One region of the Chryseobacterium sp. HR92 genome, then DNA from elsewhere that is predicted to be linked to it. Evidence: riboswitches for the same ligand, from Rfam matches in the RefSeq annotation. Region 1 holds a riboswitch; each other region holds the start of a gene.
What was found. A riboswitch is a leader RNA that binds a small molecule or an ion and turns the genes downstream of it on or off. The one in region 1 is predicted to bind S-adenosylmethionine.
Positions count from the first base shown of each region.

Region 1 (3,198 bases):
TTGGTGAAGCATTCCTTACATTACACCCAACAATGTATTCTAAAACATTGATCGGTAAAATGCAGGAGCACGGAGCTAAAGCTTATTTGGTGAATACAGGTTGGAATGGTACAGGAAAGAGAATTTCTCTGAAAGATACAAGAGCAATCATTGATGCCATCATTGATGGTTCTATCGATAATGCTCCTAAAACTCAGGTTCCAATTATGAACCTTGAGATTCCTACTGAATTACCAAACGTTTCTACAGGTATTTTAGATCCTAGAGAGACTTACGAAAGTGCTTCAGAATGGGAAGAAAAAGCAAAAGATCTTGCTGCAAGATATATCAAAAACTTTGAGCAGTACTGTGATACTGAAGAAGGTAAGAAGTTAGTGGCTTCAGGACCTCAGTTACAGGAACAAACTATCTAATAGTTTATCAATACCATACAGAAAAGCCTCATCATTGATGAGGCTTTTTTATTTTGGTTTTTTATTTCTCAAATATTAACGCGTTAAATGGATAAGAATTGAGTGAATTATTTTCTTGTATCTATAATTATCTATGAAAATCTGTGCGATCTGTGGGAAAAGGATAAACTATAATTACTTCAAACTCAGTATGGCCAGCCTATATCCATCCATTCCAAAGCCGGATAAAACTGCATCCGTATTAGCTGCCGTCACAGACTTCTGTCTGAATTCCTCTCTTTTATAAATATTGCTGATGTGAACTTCTACTTTTGGTTTTCTGATGTTTTTCAAACAGTCAGCAATGGCATAAGAATAATGGGTAAAAGCTCCCGGATTAATCACTACAGCATCAAAATCATCTTCCTGAAGTCTGTTGATAAGCTCTCCTTCAATATTCGACTGGTAATATTTTAATTCATGAGACTGAAACTCGGATTTTAAAATTTCCATATAGCTTTCCATAGAAACAGTTCCATAGATTTCAGGTTCTCTGGTGCCTAACAGGTTGAGGTTAGGTCCGTTTATAATTAAAATTTTCATACTATAAAATTAAAAACTTTTTTGAATTAAATGATCAAAAATTTCAGTATAGATTAACGTTCGTTTAATTATATTATTAATAATGATATTTGTCATGTTTGATAAAATGATAACGGCTGCAACTCCTTATAGTAATGGGTTTTATTATAATCTTATGTTAAATTTTGAAAATTTATCATGAAAAAAATATAAGTCTACTTGTTTTGTAGACTAAAAGTTTTTAGATTTGCAACCATATTTCGATCGGCTTATAAAGAAAGATGGAGGGAACTGACCCAATGATATCTTGACAACCTACCCAATGGGCAAGGTGTTACGTTCAGCCTTTTTAGGAAAAATAAGCATTTGGTTTATCGTATTTATCGATGCCCTTTGCTGACTTTTCTGCAAAGGGCAAAATTTTAATATATGATAAATAAAATTGATTATGATTAGTAATAATTTATTCACTTCTAAAGCCTGGATACCTCCGGTTGCTGCATTTTTTCTGGGAGTGACCAGTATAAGTGCACAAAATTCCAGACCGGAAAAAGATAGTCTTCATGAAAAAGAGATTGATGAAGTAGTAGTGGTAGCGTACGGAAAAGCTAAAAGAAATAGCTATACCGGTTCTGTAGCTACAATTTCAAGTGATAAGATTAATAACAGACCTGTTACAAATATAACAAAAGCACTGGAAGGACAGGTTCCCGGACTTCAGGCGGTAAGCTCTTCAGGACAGCCGGGGGATACAGCATCAATCAGAATTCGTGGAATTGGCTCTGTAAGTGCTTCGAGTAGTCCATTATTTGTAGTTGACGGAATGCCTTTTGATGGAAACATCAATTCTATAAGTCCAAACGATATTGAATCGATCAGTGTTCTGAAAGATGCTACGGCAAGTTCATTATACGGTTCCAGAGGAGCAAACGGTGTGATCATTGTTACCACAAAATCTGGTAAAAAAGGTGATGCAAGAGTAAACTTTAATATAAGCCAGGGTTTCTCAAGCAGAGCGGTAAAAGATTATGAACAGGTAAATACAGATCAATATTTTCAGTTATATTGGGAAGCATTGAGAAACGGATATAAATCCAGCCAGATTTCGTCTCAGCAGGCTGCACAAATGGCAACTGACAATTTGATAAATTCATTGGGAATTAATCCTTATGGATCAAATTATGCAAAACCAGTAGGAACAGATGGGAAGCTTTTGCCGGGGGCAACTGCTTTATGGAATGACAACTGGAAAGATATTCTGCAAAGAGTAGCTTCGAGAAATCAGATAGATCTGGATTTCAGCGGAGGAAGTGAAAAAAGCAATTACTTTTTCTCTTTGGGCTATCTGGATGATAAAGGAATTGCCATCGGATCTGGTTTTAAGAAGTACAGTACAAGATTAAAAATCAATTCTGAAGTTAAAAAATGGTTAAATGTAGGAGCAAACCTAGCGTATACAAACAGTCTTCAGGAAGCACCTCCTTCATCAGATTCCAGAACGGATAATATCATTAATGCAGCGAGAGTGATCCCGTCTTTTTATCCTTATTATGAAAGAAATGCGGACGGAAGTTACAAGCTGGATGCAATTGGAAATTACATCTATGATTTTGGAAAATACAGACCAACAAATGCTTTGCAAAATGAAAATGCCGCTGCAACCTTACCTTTAGATAAAAATGAAAACCGGGAAGATAACTTTTCGGGGAAAGGTTTTGCTGAATTTACATTTTTGCCTGAGCTGAAATTCAAAACAAGCTTCTCTGTTGATCTGGTGAATTATAACGGTCATTATTATACCAATCCTTTGTTAGGGCAAGGTACAGAAATTGGTGGTTCTGTGACGAAAACAAATTCCAGAACACTTTCCTATACGACGAGTAATATTTTAACCTACGATAAAAAATTTGGCCAGCACCATATCAATCTTTTGGGAGGGCAGGAATTTTATCATTATGAATATCAGACAATTTCAGGAAACAGAAGTCAGTTTTCATTGCCTTATTATTATGAACCGGATGCTGCAGCTTTGTTAGGCGGTTTTAGCGGAAACAGTGACAAATTAGGTTTGTTGAGCTTTTTAGGAAAAGCGGAATATGATTATCAGAATAAATATTTTGTTTCCGGATCGGTGAGAGCAGATGGTTCTTCCAGATTCTCTCCTGAAAACAGGTGGGGAACTTTCTGGTCAGTAGGTGGTTCATGGAAAGCATCCAATGAAGAT
Region 1 covers NZ_CP139139.1:4,694,411-4,697,608, reverse strand. Annotated here, with positions in the region: gene pckA (phosphoenolpyruvate carboxykinase (ATP)) at 1-413, shown strand, start outside; gene SFA27_RS21300 (type II 3-dehydroquinate dehydratase) at 588-995, opposite strand; SAM riboswitch class I at 1,241-1,339, shown strand; gene SFA27_RS21295 (SusC/RagA family TonB-linked outer membrane protein) at 1,423-3,198, shown strand, end outside.

Region 2 (3,198 bases), 770 kb from region 1:
TATTGGTATGAGCAACATCCGAAGATGTATAAAAAGCTTCTCTTAAATCTTTTGGATTATTCTGGAAAGGCAAATCTCCATGACCATTACTTAAAGTATAATTGTCATTATTATTGTGATAAATATCGTAGTTTAATAATAATCTGTCCTGCCCCAAATCAAAAGTTAAGCCTGATTTTGCAAAATATCCACGTCCGTATCTATCGGTATGACTTGTTAAAAGCTCATCCTGCTGGCCATTCAGCATACTTTCACGGTAATTTTGACCTACGTTCAGCTGCCATCCGAAATATTTATTTCTTGCATTTAAATTAACAGAATTGGTTGTTCTGTTTCTGTATTTATCATAATTCGTGAAAGAATAATTCCCGGAATAAGTTGCTGTTAAATATTTATTGGCGTTTTTATTAGTGATAATATTCATGATCGCACCTCCGGAAGTAGCCGGAAATTCAGCGCCGGGCTGGGTGATTACCTCAATTCTTTCTACAGAGTTGGCGGGCATTCCTTCAAGGAAGGAGTTTAATTCATTGGAAGTGATGTTCAAGGGTCTCCCATTCAGATACACTTCAAGCATTTTTCCCTGATACATCATTCCTGCGATGTCGGTAGATACAAGTCCCGGAAGTTTTTTAATTCCCTCCATAACATTTCCGTTATTCAGCTGAGGTTGTTCAGAAAAGTCAAAAATAGTACGGTCTGCTTTTTGTTCAACGGCTTTTTTAGTTTTGGTGATCACTACCCCTTCAATTTGTTTTTCCTGAGGTTTATTACTTTTCTCCTGCGAGAAAACAAAAATAGAGCCTAATAAAGATAAAGCGAAAATCGTTTTTTTCATAATGTTTTTACTGATATCCGGTTAGACGCTGAAAAAGATAATTTGTTACGCTAAAATTGTGAAAATCGAAAAATTAAGCTAAAATTTTTTTTATTTCCGAAATAATTATATCTTTGCCGGGTAATTATCAAGAATCTCTAGATGGGATAGCAACCTGCAAAAACAAGCAAGGTGCTGCAATCGATAAGCCGGATCTTCCGGAAAAAATGTTTATCATTCTATCATTACCCATCTTGAATTTTTGTTTTAAAGTTAAAACCAAATGTTTAAAGACAAGGGAAATCACCTTACATCAGTTATTTTTTATTCCTCGGATCATGAAGTGAATCTTCATTATTCTGATATGTTTTCATGCCATTTCTATATGCGCATGTGTTGTTGCTGCTAGCACTTTCTATTTCTAAAAAATAATACAAACATTCCGATCATCAAAGGTAACCTTACAATTAAGGCTACAGGGTTTGTATTGCTCAAAAAAACAATTTTTAACAACAAAAAGTAAACAACCAACAACATGCATAATTTCAAAACAAAAATATTTATTCCTTCTTTCGCGCTTATCTCTACATTTTATTACGCACAGACGGACACTTTACAATCTAAAAAAATAGATGATGTAGTCATCCTTGGATCAAGAGGTTCCGGAAGATCACTCACAGATACGCCCGTTCCGGTAGATATCATTAATATATCAAAAATTTTAAAACAAAGCCCGACGAACAATATCAGCCAGGCTTTAAATTATATTGTCCCTTCATTTTCATCCACTTCACACACGGTGAACGATGGAACTGACTTTGTAGATCCTGCTCTTCTAAGAGGGTTGGGTCCTGATCAGGTTTTAGTGTTACTCAATGGAAAAAGACGATATCAGTCTTCATTGATTAATGTAACGCTTACACCGGGAAGAGGCTCTGTAGGAACTGATCTTAATGCTATTCCCGCTTTTGCTTTGGAAAAAATTGAGGTTTTAAGAGACGGAGCTTCTGCTCAATATGGTTCTGATGCCATTGCAGGAGTAGTTAACCTGGGATTGAAAAAAAGATTAGGACTTTCCGGACAGGTATTTCTCGGTGGATATGCTTCGCCTGTTGCTAATAATTTCTCAGGAGGAGTTGACGGACAGACTATTTCTGTAGATCTTAATTATGGAGCGAAAATTGGAAAATCCGGATTTATTAACGTGACAGGTTCTGCGCAATACCGTGATCCTTATTCCAGAGCGGGAGTAAGGGAAGGAGATATTTTCAATGCGTATAATGCTATTAATTACAGAGCATTACAGGACGGAGTTAATATTGATGGTTTGTATAAAAATATTACCAACACTTCCAATACTCAGCAGATTATCAATACGGTAAAACAATATGCGACTAAGGTTGGTTATTTTGGAACTGATTTCCAGTCTCAGATCTCAGGGGCAAACAGTATTTCTGATCTTCAAAAAATATTAGGTAAAGATTTTACGTCCCAGGAACTTAACTACAGAGGATTGGAAAGAAAAGATTTCAGCCTGAGAGCAGGACAGTCTAAGCTACAATCGGGGCAGCTCTTCTTCAATTCTGAAATTCCTGTGAATGAGGATTGGAAAGTGTACTCATTTGGAGGCTATAGCTACCGTCTTGGAAATGCCGGAGGATTTTACAGACTCCCAAATACGGAGAGAAACATCAATGCAGTTACTCCCAATGGATATCTCCCTCAGATTGAAGCAGCTGTAAATGATTATTCTCTTGCTGCCGGAATTAAAGGAAAATGGAATGGCTGGAATGTGGATTTAAGTAATACATTTGGGAAAAATACCTTTGGTTTTGGGGTTGTAAATACCTTTAATGCCTCACTTACAGACAGCTCTCCAAGAACTTTTGACGCCGGAGGATCTGAGTTTTCACAAAATACCGTCAATCTTGACTTCTCCAAAAAATATGATGTACTGAAAGGATTGAACATTGCTTTCGGAGCTGAATACCGACACGAAAATTATAAAGTGAACGCCGGAAATGAAAACTCTTATGCTTCTTATGATATTTATGGTCGTGTGGTAACTACCAAAACTCCTGAAAATGAAAAAGTAACCGATTTCTTCGGAAGTATAAGACCAGCCGGAGCTCAGGTTTTTCCAGGCTTTAGTCCGGAAAATGCAGTTTCCGGAAACAGAAACAGTATTGCGGCTTATGCTGATGCAGAGCTGGAAGTTACTGACGGATGGTTGTTGGAAGGTGCTTTGCGATATGAGAATTATTCAGACTTCGGATCTACATTCAATTATAAGGTGGCAACCAATGTAAAACTGGCTCCCAATCTGAACTGGAGAGGTGCTGTTTCTACAGGATTTAGAGCACCTTCTTTAGCGCAGATCT
Region 2 covers NZ_CP139139.1:297,628-300,825, forward strand. Annotated here, with positions in the region: gene SFA27_RS01375 (outer membrane beta-barrel protein) at 1-838, opposite strand, end outside; SAM-I-IV-variant riboswitch at 958-1,055, shown strand; gene SFA27_RS01380 (TonB-dependent receptor plug domain-containing protein) at 1,353-3,198, shown strand, end outside.
Region 2: linked by a shared signal. The riboswitch ahead of SFA27_RS01380 (TonB-dependent receptor plug domain-containing protein) and the one ahead of SFA27_RS21295 (SusC/RagA family TonB-linked outer membrane protein) in region 1 are both predicted to bind S-adenosylmethionine.

Region 3 (3,198 bases), 700 kb from region 1:
TTCTGGCGGCTTCGCTATCATTACTGAATATTCCTTTGGTAACAATCTTTGAGCCGGAAGTAGAAATATCCGCATATGAATTATTGAAATACTGCTGCTGAAGCGAAGGCGCTCTAAACCCTGTTCCAACCGCTGCTCTTACTGCATAATTTTTCACGAATTCATATCGTATGGCCAGCTTTCCGTTCAAGGTATTCCCAAAATCTGAATAATTTTCAAATCTGGCAGCGGCATCAATATTTAATTTTTTATCTAAATCATACGAAACATCAGCATACACCGCAGTGGAATGTCTGTCTTTCTTCAATGCATTGTTGGGAGAAAAACCGATAAAGGATTGAGATCCTCCTGCGCCAAGTACTGTGGATCCTTCAGTGGCAACGTTTCCATTGATATCATATTGGGTATAAGATGCTTCATCGCCGGCTTTGATCTCATATTGTTCAAATCTGAATTCTCCACCGAATGCGATATTGAAACGGTTTATATTTTTGGAAATATCAAGATTCACAGTATTCTGAAGGAAACTATGAGCGCCTGCGTAAAAACGGGTTGGTGATTTTGACCCGAGAGAAGCATTGTTGGTATTGCTCACATTATAATTGAAGGTATTGCTCCCGAAGGTATTGCTTAAGTCAAATAGCCAGTTATTAACATTATATTTAGCCCCTACAGCATAAGAAACATCATATACCTGAGATCCAAGAACTGCCTGAAATCCGTTTGGATAAATGGACGCAACTACATTGGATGTTTCGCTAGGAAGTCTTCTGAAACCAAATCCTTTTCCTTCTTTGATACTGAAACCTCCGAAAGAATATACTTTAAAATTATCATTAAAAGGATATTCTGCATTGAAAAACAACTGTCCCTGTCTGATCTGGGCATCTCCGATCTGAAAATTGAAATCATCACGGGTCAATCCTCGTTCCTTTATCTTCTCATCATCCGCCGCTCTTGCTGCAGCGGGATCATCAGCAAATGCATACGCAAAATTATTCCCGAAAATATCGAGGTCATGGTTTTGAGTTCTTGTGGTTTTGCCCCTGTGGCTTAACTGCAGGGAAAGGTTGATATACCCGTCTTTTTTTCCTAATGAAGTTCCATAATTGACTCCCGCCTGATAAGTATCCCCATCATTTCTTCCGGTCAATCCGTAAGTAAGACTTGCTGAAGCACCTGGATTTTTTTTAAGAATAATATTGATTACTCCTGCAATGGCATCAGAACCGTATTGTGCTGCTGCACCATCCCTTAAAACTTCTATTCTATCAATAGCAATCACAGGAATTGTGCTCAGGTCTGTTCCTACAGAGCCATTTCCCACTGTATTCTGATAGTTGACCAAAGAGGTTGTATGTCTTCTTTTTCCATTCAGCAATACAAGAACCTGATCTGGTCCCATTCCTCTTAAGGTTACGGGGTCAATATGTTCGGTTCCATCAGAAGCTGACTGTCTCACTGCATTAAACGATGGGATCACATAGTTCAGAAGATCCTGAGCTGTCATTTGCGGAGAACTTCTTTGGATTTTGTCAATACTGATAACATCTACAGGAACCGGTGTTTCCAGTTTTGTTCTTTTGACATTACGGTTTCCAACGATGATAATATCTTCTATTTGCTTTCCTTTTTCCTCATTCTCCTGAGCAGCAACCCAAATTGCTCCAAGCAATAATACAGCTGTACTTAATTTTTTCATTTTTGTTCTTGCCAATTAAATAATAACGGTCTGGCGGATATTTCCGCAGCGATTACAAGACTTCAAGAAATGGAATTCATATAAGAATATTGACTTCACTTATCTCCCCCTCAGGGTTGGAATTAGCACCTTTACACTTCTCGAATTGTGCAGGTTGCTAAGGTTTCTTTGGGCCAAATCCCTCCACCTTTCTTGATAAATCTACTGCAAAAGTAGACTAATTTTCTTAATATACAAAAAAGGCAAATCTGCAATACTGCAAATCTGCCTTTTCGTTTATTTAACAATCATCTTTTGAATGGCGGTTCCTGTTTCCGATTTCAGCTGTATCAGATAAGTTCCTGCCGGATAATTGACTTTCACTTCATAAGTTCCGTTTTCTTTATTTAGCTTGAATGAATCCAGTTTCTTACCGGTCATATCAAAAATCAAAATTTCTCCGTTTTTCGCTTTACTGAAAACTAATTTTGCAGTTCCGTTTTGTATCGGATTCTCAGCAATCTGAAGGGATAATTTATTTACAGCGTTTGTATCAATTGCCGACAAGGCACCAGCATAATTCCCGAAGATTCTGAATTCTCCCGGCTGTAAATTGATTGGGGCTGTTGTGGAAGCTACATTCGAAATAGTATCATCCATTAGGTTTTGCCATTGCCCTGTGTAAGGAAAGAAAGGAACAACGTTTTGTGCTGATGTGGTGTAATTGGCCAGTACTACCACATTTTTTATTCCGGTTGTAATAGCCGGATCATAGAGATAAATTCTCGTGATCAATCCATCCGGATCATTAGTCAGATTATTGGATTCTATACTGTATGTTTTAGTTTTAAAAATCTGATGAGTATTTCTGATCGTGATTATTTTAGCCCACGTGTCATATATTGATTTTCTGTTTACATTGGTATCGTATCCCAGAGTAAATGCAACAGGTTTTTCATCGGTTCTGCACCCATTATTGATGGTACCGTCAGCACATCTGTTGATACTGAACTCATAGCCTAATTCCCCAAACTGCCAGATCATTTTCGGACCAGGAATGGTAAAGAAAGTTGCTCCGAAAGTTTTCATTCTTTCAAGAGCAGTATTAAGATTTTTAACATCGTAACTTCCATTAACGGCTCCGTAAGCAAGGTTTTTAAACATAAGCCTTTCTTCATCATGACTCTCTCCATACCCTACAGCTCGCATATTGGTAAAACCATGAAGACTGTGGTTCATTCTGTCATAATTACTGTTGTCTTTATATCCCATGGTATTCTGGTTATAAGGATCAGTTTGTTTATTCCAAAGCATTACTCCTTTCCCTTCTGCTACTCTGTAATTGGCCCATTGCTGTTCTTCTGCATCCGTTCCCAGATGCTCAAAGATCATGTAAGAATTGGGATCAATGGCCCATTGTCTTTCTGCATAATGTTTCATGATATCCACTCTGTCCTGTTGATAGGCATTGGTGCATGCTTCGTCATTTTCGGAACAGCTTTGGGTAAATCCTTTTG
Region 3 covers NZ_CP139139.1:222,391-225,588, reverse strand. Annotated here, with positions in the region: gene SFA27_RS01040 (TonB-dependent receptor plug domain-containing protein) at 1-1,702, opposite strand, end outside; SAM riboswitch class I at 1,799-1,904, opposite strand; gene SFA27_RS01035 (alpha-amylase family glycosyl hydrolase) at 1,979-3,198, opposite strand, start outside.
Region 3: linked by a shared signal. The riboswitch ahead of SFA27_RS01040 (TonB-dependent receptor plug domain-containing protein) and the one ahead of SFA27_RS21295 (SusC/RagA family TonB-linked outer membrane protein) in region 1 are both predicted to bind S-adenosylmethionine.

Region 4 (3,198 bases), 160 kb from region 1:
CTCTGTTTTCTCCTGCTACCTGATTCAAAAGCAATGGGAAAACATTGTTTCTTGCCAGCTCAGCAAAGACTTTATTGAAATCTTCTGCTACAAAACCGATAACAGAGACATTATTGATACTGTAAATCTGGGAAACTTTTCCTGATTTTCTTTCTGCTTCAAATTCATCGATAAGACAAGCTACTGCTTTTTCTGCATCATTTTCCTGAACCAGAATAGAAATTCCGTTTTCTACGGCTTGCTGAGAAATTACTCCTACACTGATACGCGCTAAAGTAAGCGCTTTAAAAATTCGTCCGTCAATTCCGATTTCTCCCAGGAAATCTTCTCCTTCAAATTTGACGATTGATCTGTTCTTCAAAAATTTTATTTCGTTAGCATTTTTCATTACTTCTGTAAAATGTTTTTAATGATATTATTTAATTGTTGATATTCCATTAGGAAGGCGTCATGCCCGTGTATAGATTGGATCTCGTAATAAGAAACATCCTTATTTTTCTCTTTTAAGTTTTCAAAACACATTCGGATTTCAGAAGCCGGGAAGAATAAGTCTGTATCTACGGAGATCATGTGCATTCGTGCCTGTATGTTCTCCATAGATGATTCATCAGCATTGATATTCATCAAAAGATGATTCATCAGCTTGTAAGCTTTTAAACTAAATCTTTCGTTTAGTGCATTACCATGATAAATCAACCAGTCTTCTGATTCCAGGCGTTGTTTTTCCTGGTTATATTGGTTTTGAAATCTGTCATTGAGCGATTGTGGTGTTCTGTAACAAAGCATAGCATGAATTCTTGCTTTCTGTAATGGTTCCTCTTTATCATTCAATAAAAATTTCTGAACCAGACATTGTGCATGAAGCCAATCGTGTGTTCTGTAATCACAGGCTATAGGAATAAATATTTTTGCGAGGTCCGGCTGCTTGGCAAGCATTTCCCATGCTATTCCTCCTCCCAGAGAGCCTCCGATAATGGCGTATAGATTTTTGATATGTAACACTTCAAGCCCTTTCAGAAATATCGCAGCGATATCTGAAGGCGTGAAATCTTCATAATCTTCAATTAAAAAATCGTCATATCCGTTTCCGGGTATATTGAAGCACAGAACAGTATATTGATCAGTATCAACAATCTGATTTTTTCCTACCAATTGTTTCCACCAGCCTTTTTCTCCGGATACATCTGAGTTTCCGGTAAGAGCATGATTGATTAAAATGATAGGTGCTGTAAACAGATCTTTCCCAAAAAGCTGATAGCTTAACAGGATATGGTATTCCTTTTGGGAATTGGTTTGATACGAAAGATTAATATAGTTTAGTTCTGTTTTCAATTCTATTATATTTTATATACAAATACAATTGAAAATGCCACAGGAAATGGCTGAAAAGAACTTCAGTAAGTTATCTGTCCAAAATACTTTGGTAGAACGTAGCACCTTCTTTGCTTGCGCAAAGGGTTGCTAAGGTTTCATAGGGTCTAATCCCTCAACCTTTCTTGATAACATTTTCAATATTTGAATGAACGAATAGTGCAAAGGTAGTTCTTTTCTTTTAATTTTTAAAAAAAATTATTTTAATATTTAAAAAAGCCCTTAAATACAAGTATTTCAAGACCATATTAATAATTGTTCAGATGAAAAAAATTGGAATTATTTTTCAAAAAAACTAACTTCGTATGGAAAAATGATGAGATATGACCGCCGAAAAAGAAAGATTACAAGATACCAAATGGAAAAACTGGGGACCTTATGTAAGCAACCGACAATGGGGAAATGTACGTGAAGATTACAGCTCAAACGGGAATGCCTGGGATTTTACCAATCATAATAACGCCGAAAGTTATGCTTACCGTTGGGGAGAGGAAGGCATCGCTGGAATTTCTGATGTAAAACAGTTGTTCTGTTTTGCTTTTTCATTCTGGAACAGGAAAGATAAAATGATAAAAGAACGGTTCTTCGGATTGAGCAACCCACAGGGAAATCATGGGGAAGACATCAAAGAAATCTTTTATTACCTGGACAATACACCTACTCACAGCTATATGAAAATGGTGTATAAATATCCTATCAATGAGTTTCCATATGATGAACTTCTTGCTGAAAACGGAAGACGCAGTAAAAAGGAACCGGAATATGAGATTTTCGATACCGGAATTTTTGATAACGATGAATATTTTGATATTTTCATTGAATATTGTAAAGCTGATCACAATGATATTCTGGCCAGAGTAACTGTCTGTAACCGAAGCCAGCATGGGGCTCCCATTGTAGTGGCCCCTACTGCCTGGTTCAGAAACAACTGGAAATGGGGATACAATACCTATAAAGGAGAACTGAATGCTTCTCATGACGGAAGTATTAACATTGGGCATGACAGTATTTCTATCAAAAAAATCTATACCCGGAATTCAAATGCACAAAGTATATTTTGTGACAATGAAACCAATACGTCCAAGCTTTACGGAACTCCTAAAACGGAGAATATGTATTTCAAAGATGGCATCAATAACTTCATTATTCATCAGGGAAACACTGTAAACTCTGAAAAAAAGGGTACAAAAGCTTCTTTTCTGATTGATGAAATTGTAGGAGCAGGCGAATCTAAAATTTTTGAATTCAGATTATGTCCTGATAAAACGGATGAACCTTTTGAAAATTTTGATACTATTTTCGATACCCGACAAGCTGAAGCTGAGGAGTTTTATAACGATATTCAGAATGATACTGTCAATGAAGATGAAAGAAATGTTCAGAGACAGGCTTTTGCCGGACTTCTCTGGAATAAGCAATTCTATCATTACAACATCGGAAAATGGCTGAAAGGTGATCCTAACTTTGAAGCTCCGAGAAATTTCAATGAATATGTAAGAAATACGGAATGGAATCACCTTCACAATAAGGATATTATTTCCATGCCTGACAAATGGGAATATCCATGGTATGCTACCTGGGATCTGGCATTTCACTGTGTACCTTTTTCCATCATTGATGCAGAATTTGCCAAGGGACAACTTTTGTTGCTTACCAAAGAATGGTACATGCATCCCAACGGACAGCTTCCAGCTTATGAATGGAATATGAGTGATGTGAATCCTCCTGTACATGCATGGTCCTGCTTCCGTGTTTTTAAAATTGATGAAAAAAACAATGGAAAGCCGGATTTATTATTCTTAGAAAAAGTATTCCAGAAGCTGCTGC
Region 4 covers NZ_CP139139.1:4,533,799-4,536,996, forward strand. Annotated here, with positions in the region: gene SFA27_RS20515 (ACT domain-containing protein) at 1-388, opposite strand, end outside; gene SFA27_RS20520 (alpha/beta fold hydrolase) at 388-1,332, opposite strand; SAM riboswitch class I at 1,400-1,506, opposite strand; gene SFA27_RS20525 (MGH1-like glycoside hydrolase domain-containing protein) at 1,695-3,198, shown strand, end outside.
Region 4: linked by a shared signal. The riboswitch ahead of SFA27_RS20520 (alpha/beta fold hydrolase) and the one ahead of SFA27_RS21295 (SusC/RagA family TonB-linked outer membrane protein) in region 1 are both predicted to bind S-adenosylmethionine.